Regions from separate parts of the Lysinibacillus sp. CNPSo 3705 genome, predicted to be linked through region 1. Evidence: a T-box and tRNA genes for the amino acid it is inferred to sense, from the RefSeq annotation. Region 1 holds a T-box; the other holds one or more tRNA genes.
The links. The T-box of region 1 lies ahead of ileS (isoleucine--tRNA ligase). A T-box ahead of a tRNA ligase gene usually reads a tRNA of that ligase, here a tRNA-Ile.
Positions count from the first base shown of each region.

Region 1 (7,979 bases):
TGCAAAAATTTCGATGAAGGAATTAGCGGTGATGGTTCATTTATCCTCTCCAGCAGTTATTGAGCGTGTTAAAAAATTAGAAGAGCAGGGGATTATTGAAGCTTATAGCACAAAAGTAAATTTAAAAAAGCTAAATCGCGACATTCAGGCTATTATTTTATTTAAATCCATTGATTGTAAAAGTCTTTCGAATTTTTGTAACGCACATCCCGATGTCCTAGAGTGCTATCGTGTCGCGGGTGAAATCAGTTATATCGTCAAAATTGCGACCAATTCGGTAGAAACATTAGAGCAGTTTATCGATGACGCAATGCCTTATGGAACGCCATCAACTAATATTGTGCTTTCTTCAACAAAAAAAGAGGTCATTGCACCTTTTTCTGCTGAAAATTTAGAGTAATTGAGTCCGGAACTGAGGACAGCAGAGAAAAATCCATCATAAACAGATTTTATTTAAAAAAATCCAAAATAAAACAAACCTCTATACTGTGAACACCGTTTATAGGGCAGAGAGGGGGAGAGATGTTGCTTGAAATTAACGAACTCGAAGAAATAATGCAGCAGCATACAGAAAGGCTCATCCGACTTGCCTTTTATTACGTCAAAGATTTACAAAGTGCTGAAGATATCGTTCAAGATGTATTTATTAAATTTTACGATAATGAGCAAAACTATGAAGAAAGAGGAGAATTACGGGCATATTTATCGAGGCTCGTCATCAACAAAAGTAAAGATTATTTACGCAGCTGGACATACCGTAAAATACAAGTTCAACAGAAGATCTTTGCCAAGCAGGCTGTCACGAAAAGGGACATGCTAGTGCAGCAGGATGAACAAACCTTAGTCGAAAACGCCATCCTAGCACTACCATTAAAACAGCGAGAGGTCCTTATTTATTTTTATTTTGAGGAAATGCCTGTTATTAAAATTGCCGAGTTTTTAAGTATTCCTGAGAGTACGGTGAAAACGAGGCTACGTCGTGGACGAGAGCTATTAAAGCCAAAGCTACAGCATATTGAATGGGAGGTCCTGCTGCATGAGTAAAGCCGATGTGAGGGTATTAAATGATTTAACCGAAAGCAAAAATCGTGTTATGACCAATGTTGTACAGCATTTAGAACAGCGTGAGATGAAAAAAAGATCTTGGCGTTGGCAATATAGTGTAATGTCTATAATTTTAACAGTTTGTATTGGAATATTTCTGTATACCCAATTCAGCGGAAGTCAGGAGCAATCAGCTAGCATACCAACTGTATTGGATGAAAAATTTCTAAACTTCTATTTAGAAACGGATTCCCGGGTAAATGATCAGAAAAGGTCCAATGATGCAAAGAAGCAGAACTTTGAATCCTTTTTACAGATTGAATCTTTTTATGCTTACGCTCAATCAAAGGGGTTAGTACCTACGCAAAAACAAATTGATGAACAGCTTGAATCATTGGTGGAAGTAAGTGTAAATCAAAACGAAGCGAAACTTGCTGAACAATTACAAATGCTGAATCTTACAAAAGAAAAATATATCGAACAATATATTAAACCACTATCTTATAAATTAACTATAATCAATTCACTTTTGGAGCAGGAAAAGAGTCAATACAAAGATGTCAATAGGTGGATATTATATTTTCTAGTCATGAAAGATGCTTTGAACTATTTAGATAAGCACTATAGTCAAGAAATAGTAGCCTTACGTGAAAAATTTGATATTCCGGTTGGGGAAAAAGAACTCCATTCTAAACAGGGGATAATCGTAGCAATCAAGGAACATGAATTTTTAGTAGTTTCTTATGCAGACGCATCGGATATAGGTAAATTATCAATTGAAGACATTGTAAAAAAACATGGTAATGGTACGTGGTTCCCATTAATCGATGCTCCTACAACATTATCGCTTGGAGATGATGTAGAAGTGAAATATAGTACAGATTTAGTAGGAGAACAAGATGATCTTAAAATAAGATTTGCAGATATAGATAGCATGAAAATACTCGAAGATCATAAATGAATCAAGGCTAGACATTCGAAAATTTCAAGAATGTCTAGCTTTTTTATTAGCTGTTTTATATATTTGGATTAGGATACAATTATTGTGAGTATTTGTATGATGATGTTTTCTTAAAAAATAGGTGCTGGGGAGTGAATAAAGCATTGATAACTGTAATAATGGACAATTCGTTAGCATTTATTCTATCTTTTCCACTTATACTTATCTATTTTAAAAGTCTTTCCCAGGAGAATTCAGCTTGGCGTTGGACTTTGCCTCTTTGGTTTTTAAATCATAATATGATTAGATATTTAGTGTCTTTTGGTGATGACTTTTGGGTGGTGTTAATGTGGCAAATTCTTTTTGTTTGGCCATTATGTATAGGCATATATTATTTCTTATACAAAAAGGAAGATAAATGGGGATTTTATATAGGGTTAAAGAAAAAGAATGTCATTTTATTGGGAAGTCTACTCGTTTTATGCATTGGTTCACTTGGGATTAGTATGTATGATACTAATAAAAAAGTGATTGCCTTTCATGAACATGTAATGAAGGAGTTGCAAGATAGCTCTGACCGTCCGCAATATTTGATACAAAATAGTGTTACGCCATCTACTCTGCTCTCTTTGTCTGACCAAATCAATGAGGTCAGAAATGGAAAGGTGCGTGCGGCGACCTTTCTTTGGAAAAGCAAAGTAATTGTTGTAATGGACAACGAGCAGAAGGAGTTTACTTATGTACGGTTTAATGAGGGATGGAAGCTTGATGGTATATATCATGAAAGACATTTTGATTATTTAGAATAACAGCAAACATGAAAAGGAGAGAAACAGTGCGTATACTACAAAACGAAAACTTATTGAAGGAAGATGAATTAAAAGAAATACTCAAAGAATTACAAAGTGGAGCTATTACATGGCAGCACAAGGATCATACGGATCTCATTCAATCCATGATGCTACATATCGGTTCATTAGATAGTGAACTACGAGATGACTTAATTTATGGATCGTTTTATGACTTGATCCATGAAAAAAACTTACTAGAGCATGCACATTTAACGGAGCTCTTAGAGGAATGTTTGAATCATTTATTATATAAGGGTATCGAAGAAAGGGAATCGGATTTAGTATTTACCCGTACATTTACGTCGCTATTGATTGCCCTAATATTATTTAGAGATAACGCAGACGATTTTTTATCCCAACAGAAAATCGCTGATTGTAAAGATAAAATACTAGCTTATTTAGCAGCAGAGAAGGATGTAAGGGGCTATGTGCCAGTGAAAGGGTGGGCTCATAGTGTTGCCCATATGGCTGATGCAATCAATGAATTGGTGAAAAGTCCAAAATTAAATAAAGCCTCTTATATTGAAATTGTAAGGGCATTATACAACGCCATTTTGCAAGAAAATTATGCTTTCATACATAATGAAGATGAACGGGTTTTAGTACCTATTTTCACAATGCTTGGGCATGGTTTAGAGGAGCAAGAGATCATTAATTTACTGCAAGTATTACCTGCTACTTTAAGAGTAAAAAAAGAACAGCTCGATGTACAGCATCATAGAATCTTAGTTTTTAACTGTAAATCCTTTGTGAAAAGCTTTTATATTAAAACAAATGGGAATCCTAAGTTCGTGACTCTTCATAAAAGCATCGAAGCATGTCTTGATGAATTATAGGAACATTACTACCAATATTAGTACTTTGAAATTATTGACAGACGAAAATTAGTTTGTTAAGATGAGTGACAATAAAAGCATACAAATTCGTTGATGAGAAAGAGTAGTGTTTCATTTTGTTCTACAGAGAGCCGACATATTGGTGGAAGTCGGTGTGCAGGTGTTACATGAAGATCCTCTCTGAGAAGGTTGGCTGAACATAGTAAGCTAATCCGGGTGTCTACCGTTAAAAAGAACACGTATGATTGTACGTTGCTGAGTGCTATTGAACGTTGCTTCAATAGAATTAGGGTGGTATTCGCGGTTAACCCCGTCCCTTACTTGGGACGGGGTTTTTTGTATGCCTTTTATACATTTAGTATAGGAGGAATGTACATGCAAGTCGAAGTGAAAAAAGAAACAACTGTAGAAAGAGAGACAAGGATTCGTCGATTGTGGGAACAAGAAGGAACGTTCCAAGCGTCTGTGGCGAACCGTTCTAGCAATAAGCCTTTTGTTTTTTATGAAGGTCCGCCAACTGCGAATGGTTTACCACACGTAGGTCACGCATTTGGCAGAACAATTAAAGATGTTGTGGCTCGATATAAAACGATGCAAGGTTATTTGGTTGAACGTAAAGCTGGCTGGGATACACATGGTTTGCCTGTAGAGTTAGGCGTGGAAAAAAAGCTAGGTATCTCTGGCAAGCAAGAGATTGAGAATTATGGTGTTGAACAATTTATTCAAGAGTGTAAGGGCAGTGTCTTTACTTATGAGAAAAAATGGCGCTCCTTTACGGAACAGCTTGGCTATTGGATTGACATGGATGACCCGTATTTAACGCTAAGTAATGATTATATTGAGTCCGTTTGGAATATTTTAAGTCACGTGCACAAGAAAAAGCTTTTATATAAAGGGCACCGAGTTTCACCATATTGCCCTAGCTGTCAAACATCATTAAGCTCTCATGAGGTTGCACAGGGCTATAAGGATGTAAAGGATTTGTCTGTCACAGCAATGTTTAAGCTAAAGGATAAAGATGAATATTTTCTAGGCTGGACAACGACTCCATGGACATTACCCGCCAATGTTGCATTAGCTATGAATCCTAAGCTTATGTATGTTCGAGTGAAGCAGCACAATAAAGTCTATATCGTAGCAAAATCGCTAGTGCATAAAGTTTTTACTGATTCAGTTGAAGTGTTAAGTGAACATGAGGGGCACGAGTTTGAAGGTGTGTCGTACACCCCACCATTTTCTTATGTCGAAGTGAATAAGGGGCACGTCGTTGTATTAGCGGATTATGTCACAGAGCATAGTGGAACTGGTATCGTCCATATCGCACCTGCGTACGGAGAGGACGATTATAAAACGGTACAGCAAAATGAGCTGTCGTTTGTGAATGTTGTTGATTTAAAGGGTTGCTATACAGAAGAGGTTGCAGAGCTTGCCGGTAAATTTGTGAAGGATTGTGATGTCGATATTATAAAAATGCTTGCGAAAAAGGAGCTATTGTTTGATAAGGAAAAATATGAGCATAGTTACCCTCATTGCTGGCGTTGTGATTCACCATTGCTTTATTACGCAACTGACAGCTGGTTTATTAATATGTCTTCATTCAAAGATAAACTTTTACAAAATAATGAACAAGTTACATGGTATCCTGATCACATTAAACACGGTAGATTTGGCAATTTCTTAGAAAACTTAGTGGACTGGAATATTAGCCGTAATCGCTATTGGGGTACACCGCTAAATGTGTGGGTTTGTCAGGATTGTGGTCATGAAGAGGCGCCAAATAGTATGGCATCTTTAAAAGAATTAGCGAAAGGCACTTTACAAGGCATCGAGCTTCACAAGCCGTATATTGACAAGGTTGTGTGTACTTGTCCGAAATGTAGTGGTGACATGGAACGTACACCAGAAGTGATGGATGTATGGTTTGATAGTGGATCCATGCCATTTGCGCAGCATCATTATCCTTTTGGAGACCTTACTACTTTTCACAATCAATTCCCTGCTGATGTTGTCATCGAAGGCATCGACCAAACACGAGGCTTTTTCTATAGTTTATTAGCGGTTTCGACTTTATTTACAGGGAAGGCACCTTATAAAAATGTCCTTTCCTTAGGGCATGTTTTAGATGAGCATGGGCAGAAAATGTCGAAAAGTAAAGGGAATGCATTAGAGCCAGTTGAACTAATAGAACAGTACGGAGCAGATGCTTTAAGATGGGCATTCTTAGTGGACAGTTCTCCTTGGAATCCTAAACGCTTTTCTAAGAAGATTGTGATGGATGCGAAATCAAAGTTAATTGATACACTAGATAATACGTTCAAATTTTATCAATTATATGCGGAAATAGATGGCTTCTCGTACGATGCTGAAAAGACAGGTAAACGTACAAAGCTAGATCATTGGATACTTTCCCGGTTACATCATACAATTCAGCTTGTGACAAAATCAATGGATGACTATCAATTTACACAGGCAACACGTGAAATCGGCAAGCTTGTGGAAGAACTAAGTAACTGGTATATCCGTCGCTCACGAGCAAGATTTTGGGCAAATGGGCTGACAGAGGATAAACGAGGTGCCTATAGTACACTGTATGAGCTACTAACGACAATTTGTCAATTACTAGCACCATTCACACCATTTATTGCGGAAGATTTATATCGACAATTAGCAGGAAAAAGTGTTCATTTACAAAACTACCCAACATACAATGAATCGCTCGTTAATGCTAAGCTTGAAAAAGAGATGGCGAATATTTTAACAGTCGTTGAGCTTGGCCGTAGCATCCGTAATAGTCAAGGAATCAAGGTAAAACAGCCGTTAATTGAAATCATTGTTTCTGTAGATGGCGAGTTAACAAATTATCAACCATATAGCGAGCTCGTGAAGGATGAATTAAATATTAAAGAATGCGTTTGGACAAATGATTTTTCAGCTTACGAAACGGTTCAATATAAGCTTAATTTTAAAACAGCAGGTGCAGCATTTGGAGCTAGAGTGAACAAAGTAAAGGATTATGTAGTGAATTTAAATGACGAGGAAAAAAATATATTACAGCGAACGGGTTCAATAGCTTTATCGATCGATGGGGAACAGGTAACATTGTTAAAATCCCACGTGTTAACCGAATCCATTGTAAAGGACCAGTATATGTTAGCAGAAGATGCTTCATGCCGAGTTCTTATCAATGTTCATCTGACATCTAGCTTACTTGAGGAAGGGCAAATAAGGGAATTAATTCGCACAATTCAAGATACACGCAAACAATGGAAACTGCCTGTTGAGCAATATGTATCGATTTCGATTACTGGAAGTGCTAAAGCAATAACCATCATCCAGCAGCACGAAGCGGTATTAAAGGCAAATGTGTTATTAAAGGATATTCATTATGTGAGTGACCATCATAGTGAACAATATATGGAGACAGAAGTGTTTGATGAAAAAGTTACTGTTTATTTTAAGCTATAAAATTTTTTAATGCTCTGGTCGACAAGAGATCAAGTAAGCCCAGACACTGCTGCGGTACCCGTATTTTACAATGCACACAATCTGAAATAGGCTATTTTTAAGCTGAACTAATTTTGATATTAGTTCAGCTTTTTTGTGTTTAAAGATATAGTTTGAGTTATATAAAAGTATAATATTCTGTAAATATTCTAACAAATTGTGTAGCGAGGAATAAATAAATGGAAAAACTCCTTTTTAAAAAAAATTGACTATAATGAAGTGTAAATTAGCCTTATTCAACTAAATCGACCGTAGATGGATGTTCATGTTGTTTCTTTTTTTTACTTACTATACAGCCTATACAACCAACAATAAATATAAGGATTGCAATGATTTCAAGTGGCACGAATAAAGTCAGAAATCCTAATCCTGCAAATCCGTCTTTTTTTATGTCTGCATAAATGAATGAACCAGCAACTGTGAATATAGGCGTAAAAAATATCGCTAAGTACATGCCCCATATCACAAAATTTAGTGACCAAGAACGTTTAAAAGTAAGAACGAAGCCATTATAAAAAAATTATAAGCACCGCGGCTAATGAAGTTATAATTTCAACCACGCTCCTTTTATTTTCTATCTTAAAAAACTACTTTTAATTTTAACATAAATATCCAATTCGAAATCATCTCTAGACTTTATCATAGACGAACAATCCGTCTTTTTTACAAAGCTACACTAGAGAATATGGGAATTAAACAAAAATAGAGCGAGTAAACGCTCTATAATCCCACTATGTATTCAGTGATTACTTTTTTCTTTCAAGTTCTTCAATCCGTTTTTCTAACTTTTTAATCTTAGCATCA
Region 1 covers NZ_JAQZSD010000004.1:13,317-21,295, forward strand. Annotated here, with positions in the region: gene PVA17_RS02405 (Lrp/AsnC family transcriptional regulator) at 1-400, shown strand, start outside; gene PVA17_RS02410 (sigma-70 family RNA polymerase sigma factor) at 523-1,044, shown strand; gene PVA17_RS02415 (hypothetical protein) at 1,037-2,005, shown strand; gene PVA17_RS02420 (hypothetical protein) at 2,137-2,793, shown strand; gene PVA17_RS02425 (DUF2785 domain-containing protein) at 2,820-3,671, shown strand; T-box leader at 3,753-3,992, shown strand; gene ileS (isoleucine--tRNA ligase) at 4,047-7,136, shown strand; gene PVA17_RS02435 (hypothetical protein) at 7,408-7,629, opposite strand; gene PVA17_RS02440 (hypothetical protein) at 7,922-7,979, opposite strand, start outside.

Region 2 (7,979 bases), on a different contig from region 1:
TGCCGGTGTAGCTCAGTTGGTAGAGCAACTGACTTGTAATCAGTAGGTCGTGGGTTCGACTCCTATCGCCGGCACCATTTTGAGCCATTAGCTCAGTTGGTAGAGCATCTGACTTTTAATCAGAGGGTCGAAGGTTCGAGTCCTTCATGGCTCACCATTTAAATTGCCAACAAAATATGCGGGTGTGGCGGAATTGGCAGACGCACTAGACTTAGGATCTAGCGCCGCAAGGCGTGGGGGTTCGACTCCCTTCACCCGCACCATTTTTAAAATTTCATAATTGCCAGGATAAATAAATCTTATGCACATGCGGAAGTAGTTCAGTGGTAGAACACCACCTTGCCAAGGTGGGGGTCGCGAGTTCGAACCTCGTCTTCCGCTCCAAATGTGCCGGGGTGGCGGAACTGGCAGACGCACAGGACTTAAAATCCTGCGGTAGGTGACTACCGTGCCGGTTCGATTCCGGCCCTCGGCACCATTTTGAGCACTTGGTTTGGGACCAAGGGGTCGTAGGTTCGAATCCTGTCATTCCGACCATTTTATGGGGCCTTAGCTCAGCTGGGAGAGCGCCTGCCTTGCACGCAGGAGGTCAGCGGTTCGATCCCGCTAGGCTCCACCATAAAAGATAACCAGTATAAAGATCCTGGCGGCGTAGCTCAGCTGGCTAGAGCGTACGGTTCATACCCGTAAGGTCGGGGGTTCGATCCCCTCTGCCGCCATCTTAAAGGACCTTTAGCTCAGTTGGTTAGAGCAGACGGCTCATAACCGTCCGGTCGCAGGTTCGAGTCCTGCAAGGTCCACCATTTATATAATATTACGGAGGTATACCCAAGTCTGGCTGAAGGGATCGGTCTTGAAAACCGACAGGCGGGTAACACCGCGCGGGGGTTCGAATCCCTCTACCTCCTCCATTTTATAGTTAAATGGTGCTTGAAAAACTCGAAAAGAATATATTATTAACGCGGGGTGGAGCAGTGGTAGCTCGTCGGGCTCATAACCCGAAGGTCGTTGGTTCAAATCCGGCCCCCGCAACCAAAATGGTCCCGTGGTGTAGCGGTTCCATATTTGCGGGTGTAGTTTAATGGTAAAACCTCAGCCTTCCAAGCTGATGTCGTGAGTTCGATTCTCATCACCCGCTCCAAGGGCCTATAGCTCAGCTGGTTAGAGCGCACGCCTGATAAGCGTGAGGTCGATGGTTCGAGTCCATTTAGGCCCACCACTATTCCGAAGTAGCTCAGTTGGTAGTAGCACCTGACTGTTAATCAGGTTGTCGCAGGTTCGAGTCCTGCCTTCGGAGCCATTTTTTTGTGGGGAAGTACTCAAGAGGCTGAAGAGGCGCCCCTGCTAAGGGTGTAGGTCGGGTAACCGGCGCGAGGGTTCAAATCCCTCCTTCTCCGCCATTGGCCCGTTGGTCAAGTGGTTAAGACACCGCCCTTTCACGGCGGTAACACGGGTTCGAATCCCGTACGGGTCATACTGAAATCATTATTCTTCTGCTTATCACGTTTAGAGATAATCGTGTATAACCTTCATTTGGCCTTGGCTCTACACTTTCTAAAAAGCTAAAAAACAACCTTAAGATCCGCGTCCCTCTCATAAATAAAACAATAAAATTAGGCAATTCATTTAGAAAAAATTAATATATTTAGTATTTGCTTTGTGTTCACTATTGAATTGGACAAATAATCCATGGTAAATGGTCATAATATTGGTATATCCTTTGGAATATATCTATCTTTCTTTTATAATGGGAATGAATAGAATTCATAGGAGGTAATAAATGTGAAAAAAAAGCAGAGTAAATGGATTATGAGTGCAGCTTCTGCTGCTTTAATTGCTGCAGCAGTTGTTCCTACTGCAAGTGCGGCTAATTTTACAGACATAGCAAAAAGTGACCATAAAGAGGCCATTTTGGCACTAGCAGATGCAAAAATTGTAGCTGGATATCCAGATGGTTCATTTAAGCCAAACGGGGTCCTTACGAAAGGCAATGTAACGAAATTTTTAGGGAAATGGCTAGTATTAGAACACTTCCAAGTGCCAGCAGACTACAATAAAAAAGTACGTTTTACAGACATGCCTACATCTTCAAAAGATAAAGAATTACTACAGTATGCAGCGCTTATAAATGATAATGGTATTTTCAAAGGGACTAACAATAAGTTATTACCTTCCGAGTATATCTCGCGCGAACAAATGGCTTCTATTTTAGTACGTGCAATTGAAAAAGTTTACGATATCGATTTAATTGCAATGTATAAAAAAGAAAACTTTAAATCATCTATTACAGATTTAAAAGTAGCTTCACCAGAAAATCATGAGGCTATCATCGCATTAGAATATGCAAAAATTACAAATGTAACGACATTTAATCCGAAAAAAACACTAACACGTGGTCAATTTTCGTCATTTTTACATCGTTCAATGACGAATATCGGTGAAATGGTAAGAGGGCCTGAAGTGTCCATCCAAACAGTTAAAGTTATAGATGCAAAAACACTACAGGTAACATTAACAGATGGGACAAGCCATAAGGTAACATTAGCGACACCGCTTACTGAAAATGTGGAAACGAAGGTAGATTTCAAAATTAATGACAAGCCATATTCCGCTGTTGTTACATATGAAGTAAATGAGTTAAATGTACAATCAATTGAGGGTATTAATGCTTCACAGATTAAAGTTGTTTTCAACCAAGCGATTGATCCACTTTCTGTGATAAAAGCAGATGGGAAATTACAGGATAATGTTGTAGCTTTCTCTAATGTCGATACTTTAAGAGCACTATCGGTTATAAAAACAGAAATCAGTGCTGATAAAAAATCAATCATCTTTACAATGAATGAACCATTAAAAGGTACACATCGTTATGTGTTCAGTAACATCAAAGCGGAAAAGGGCACAGTGCTTCAAAAAGTAGATGCGAATTTTGTTATTGCTGGAGATACACAAGCGCCTACGATTTTAGGCACAACGCAAGGAAAAAATTCTTCAATCGTTAAAGTGCAGTTTTCTAAGCCAATGGCAGCATTTCCAAATGAGCGCATTCAATTTACATTAGCAAATGGTACAAAGGTATCGAATGTAGTTGGAAGCATTGAGCAAAACTCAACTGAAGCAACATTTGACTTATCAGCTGCAACAATGAATGGTGTGTATTTAGCGCCTGGTACAGCTGTTCAAATTACATTCGTAGCGGCAACAGATATGGCAGGGAATATAATTTCACCGAACCCTTCTACTGTAACAGTGAAAAAGGGAGATAAGGATGGTGTTCCGCCGACACTATCTTCTGTTACACAAACTGGACCAAATACGTTCCAGCTATTGTTCTCAGAGGAGATTCAACCACTTTATTCATATGACCTTTCAGTGAAAAGCGGCCAGACTTCAATTTCTGTGAATTCTGTAGAGAAAGATCCTAAAAATGGTCGTTTATTTAATGTTACGGTGGATCCAAAAAGCTCGCTTCAAGGAATTACAACGATTGGGACAGCTTCTAGTCGTGTAATAACCGACTTATCAGGTGAAACGGCAACGTTCTCAACAGCGTATAACTTTATAAGAGATGACAAAGCGCCAGCGCTAATGAATTCTGAAATTGTTTACGGTGATAGTGTAGAATATTTACAATTAACTTTCGATAAGCCAGTACAGTTAGGCGTAAACGCTAAAGCGTCATTTACTGGGAAATTCGTCAATAATTACATTTTATATGAGGTATCAAGAGGACCTCAAAGTGATATTCAGATTGTAAAAGATCAACCTACGAAATTACGTGTTAAAATGGCAGGACTGTTAGGCATGTATGATACAAAGGGAGCTCTTTACGACGGCAAATTAAATTTATATAATGTTACTAATTTATACGGTGTGCCAGTCACTGAAGTGCCAAACGTTAAATTTACACGTAACGGTGATTTAAATATAAATGGCAATAAATTAGCTTTATCGCAATACAATGCAATTCAAACATCTGCAACAGATTATTCTATTAAAGATAATAATATTGTTTATTTAAATTTCAATTATCCTGTTGATCCAGCTCTTGCTCAAAATGTTCAAAATTATAGTATTGATAATGCTCAGGTAGAAAGTGCAGTTGTAGAGGGATCCAATTTAAATCGTATTAAGCTCACATTGAAAAAAGATTCAAATTATTTTAATGGCACACGCAACTTCACGATTAAAGGCTTAAGAGCAGCAAACTCTATGGAACCATTTGATGAGGTGCGTACATCTATTAACCTTAAAGAAAATAATGCACCAAAGGTTGTAACTGTTAATGTTAGTAATTCACAAACATTAGAGCTTGTTTTCAGTGAACCAGTAATAAACGTTAATAATTTGGATTTTAATATTACTGTGAATGGTTCTTCGGTAGCAGCAACTACCTATCCACAAGGTAATGATAGAGTATTAATTACAATACCTCAGAATAGCTATTTATTTGAAAACGGCAGAAGTGTTACGATTCAAGCTTCACCTCGTAATGACATTATGGATGTCAATGGGAATAAATTAGATTTCATATCTCAAACAATTACAGTACAAAGATAATTTATCTTTAATAAAAAAATAGCATGCTGGATATATCCTCAGCATGCTATTTTCTATCTTTTTATTGCGATTCCACTAATGCGAGATAAACGGTGCTTTATGCACGTATTTTGTATTATCAATATGATCAATGATAAAAGTGGCTATATCTTGATTCGTAATTTTTGTACCAGGCATATCCGTCAGGTTTTCCTTTATCTGACTGGATATTAAGCTATCTTTTACAAATGGTAATCTAATTAGTGTCCATTTGATCTGTTTATTATTTAATAAATATTCCCATTCCAATTTTTTATCTTGCATCATTTTTGAAAGGAAAACTTCAAATATCTTTGCCCCTAAACGATTCATTATGCTTTTTTCGTCCTCTTTAATCGTTAGAGAACCACCTGAAACACCTATATAACGACTAATGTTTAATTCTTTCATCACATTAAAAATATTATTTGTAACTTTGCTATATATAGGTTCCTCTTTCGTTGGTTGACCAAATGTATTAATAACAACTTGACTATCTTTAAGAAGTTCTCGGATGTTTTCTATATCCTGTACCTGTCCTTTCACTATTTCAATTGCATCATTTTTATACAGTAACTTTTCAGGATTTCTAACAAGCATCCGAACATGATATCCTTTTTGTATGGCTTGAGCAGCTATATGCCTTCCTACTTTCCCTGTTCCTCCTATTATCGCTATCTTATATGAATTATCCATTATATACCTCCTATTTAATATGTTGGTAAATATACGATATATCCTATCAAAAGGATTCAAATTTTTCTTTTTTTACTAAAGTATGTAATATAGTTTTGTTTTGCAAATCTATAAGCTAAGATGAAAATAGTACAAAAACTAGGGGGATATAGATGGGGAAATTATTGTGGACTAACAACCAACAATATTTGTTACAGAAGAATGTAGAACAAGTAGTACCTTTTCTACGTCATTTTTCACCAGAACAAGTAAATCGCGTTAGTAAATTTCAGCGTACATATGAGAAATTTGAAAGTACGCCATTACGATGCTTAAATTCTTTTGCATCATTCGTAGGGGTACAAAGTATTGTGGTAAAAGATGAATCTTATCGATTTGGCTTAAATGCATTTAAAGTACTTGGTGGCGTGTATGCAATTGGGCAGTACGTTGCTAAAAAGTTAGATAGAAATATTGATGAGCTATCGTTTGACCAGCTTAAATCACCAGAGGTAAAGGAGCAGTTAGGGGACGTAACGTTTATTTCAACGACAGATGGCAATCATGGTCGAGGAGTGGCATGGGCTGCTAGAGAGCTTGGTTTGAAAGCACGCATTTATATGCCTGCTGGTAGTGCAGAGGAGCGCCTCCAAAATATTCAAAAAGAAGGTGCATATGCTGAAATAACAACAATGAATTATGATGATACCGTTCGCTATACATCACAACTAGCAACAGAAAATGGATGGGTCGTTATTCAAGATACGATGTGGGAAGGCTATGAAGAAATTCCATTATGGATAATGCAAGGCTATACAACACTAATAAACGAAGCTGCTCTACAGTTGGAAAAAGCACCTACCCATGTATTTTTGCAAGCTGGAGTTGGATCTTTTGCAGGGGCCGTTGTAGCTTTCTTACAACAATACTATGAGCAAGAAATTACATTTGTCTTAGTTGAGCCTTTTGTAGCGAATTGCTATTATGAAAGCTTTAAAGCAGGAGATGACCAGTTTGTAACGGTCGGTGGAGAGATGCAAACAATTATGGCAGGTCTTGCTTGTGGTGAGCCGAATCCACTTGCTTGGGACCTGTTAAAGACTTATACGAAGGTAAGTATTTGCTGTGATGAAGAAGTTGCTGCAATAGGTATGCGCATTTTAGGACATCCACTAGCGACAGATGCACGAATTATTGCTGGAGAATCGGGAGCTGCCCCAGTTGGATGTTTTTATGAATTGATGACGAATGAGCAATATACAGAGCTGAAGGAAACATTACAATTAGATGAAAATTCTCGAGTGTTGTTTATTAACACTGAAGGTGACACAGATGTAGAAAACTATAGAAATATTGTGTGGCATGGCAAGTATGCAAAAATTTAACTTCTTGCAGTGGATGTCCAAACATCTGTACCTGTCGCTACGCATACGCACAGAGAACTATGTTGCTGGCGCTGCGCTTTCGCACAAAAAACTTTTGTTGGCCTAAACCCAACGGATTATGCCGAGGCATAATTGATTTTAAAGAAAAAGCAAACTAGTGTTTATAAAACGTTCTAGTTTGCTTTTTTTATTTACTGGGTTGGATTATCGAGCGCCAGTCGGAACGGAAATCAACCTAACGTTTTTTCTTAATTTTCTTCTTGACCTTAACGTTGCGTAAACATTTACAGTAGCATTAATGGAGGTGAAAAATATGGAATATACAATTCAAGAGCTTGCTCAATTATCCGGGGTTAGCACAAGAACACTGCGTTATTATGATGAAATTGAATTACTAAAGCCTGCAAGAACGAATGAGGCTGGCTATCGATTTTATGGACAGTTTGAAGTTGATATGCTCCAGCAAATTTTATTTTATAGAGCATTAGATATGAAGCTAGCAACCATTAAGGAAATTATTAAAGCGCCTGATTTTCAACATACAGAGGCACTCAAAACACATCGTACTGCTTTACTGAAACGCAAGGAGCAGCTGGAAAAGATATTACAAACAGTAGAAAAAACTATTCAATCAATTGAGGAGGAACAACCGATGGCAAATGAAGAGAAATTTAATGGACTAAAAGAGAAGTTAATCGAGGAAAATGAAAAGCAATATGGTCAAGAAATTCGTGCAAAATATGGTGATAAAACAGTTGATGCATCGAATGCAAAGGTAATGAATATGACAGAGGAACAGTATGAAGCAATGCAACAACTAGAACAGCAATTATTTAATCGTTTAAAAGAAGCGATGGAAATCGGCGATACGAACAACGATGTGGCAATGGAGGTTGCAGAGCTTCATAAGCGTTGGCTTTGCTTTACATGGTCACAATATTCTAAAGAGGCACATGCAGGTATAGCTCAGATGTATATAGCGGATGAACGCTTTTCAGCATATTACGATGAGCGTGTTTCTAAAGGAGCAGCACAATTTTTACATGATGCCATCATCAATTATACTCTGGCGTAAATGTACTGAATGAAGATAAAAAAATAAGTGATTCATCCACATGCTTTCATGTTTTAGAAATATTAATTTAGGAAAAAATGAAGGCATGAGGAGGAGATTTTTTTGAACCCACAAGTAATGGAAAAATTAAGAAAGCAGTTAGAGCAAGAATTACAGGAAATAGAGAAGCGACTTGAGGAATCCGAGCGTCCACAAGCGACAGAGCTATCTAATTATGATAATCATCCAGCTGACAATGCGAGTGATCTAACAGATCAGCTAACGGA
Region 2 covers NZ_JAQZSD010000031.1:99-8,077, forward strand. Annotated here, with positions in the region: tRNA gene PVA17_RS13965 (tRNA-Thr) at 2-77, shown strand; tRNA gene PVA17_RS13970 (tRNA-Lys) at 82-157, shown strand; tRNA gene PVA17_RS13975 (tRNA-Leu) at 179-263, shown strand; tRNA gene PVA17_RS13980 (tRNA-Gly) at 310-384, shown strand; tRNA gene PVA17_RS13985 (tRNA-Leu) at 390-478, shown strand; tRNA gene PVA17_RS13990 (tRNA-Ala) at 544-619, shown strand; tRNA gene PVA17_RS13995 (tRNA-Met) at 646-719, shown strand; tRNA gene PVA17_RS14000 (tRNA-Ile) at 727-803, shown strand; tRNA gene PVA17_RS14005 (tRNA-Ser) at 819-911, shown strand; tRNA gene PVA17_RS14010 (tRNA-Met) at 961-1,035, shown strand; tRNA gene PVA17_RS14015 (tRNA-Gly) at 1,068-1,141, shown strand; tRNA gene PVA17_RS14020 (tRNA-Ile) at 1,143-1,219, shown strand; tRNA gene PVA17_RS14025 (tRNA-Asn) at 1,224-1,300, shown strand; tRNA gene PVA17_RS14030 (tRNA-Ser) at 1,310-1,400, shown strand; tRNA gene PVA17_RS14035 (tRNA-Glu) at 1,403-1,474, shown strand; gene PVA17_RS14040 (S-layer homology domain-containing protein) at 1,783-4,560, shown strand; gene PVA17_RS14045 (NAD(P)H-binding protein) at 4,636-5,274, opposite strand; gene dpaL (diaminopropionate ammonia-lyase) at 5,427-6,638, shown strand; gene PVA17_RS14055 (MerR family transcriptional regulator) at 6,952-7,713, shown strand; gene PVA17_RS14060 (TraR/DksA C4-type zinc finger protein) at 7,816-7,979, shown strand, end outside.
Region 2: it encodes a tRNA-Ile, which carries the amino acid that the T-box ahead of ileS (isoleucine--tRNA ligase) is inferred to sense. The anticodon was not compared.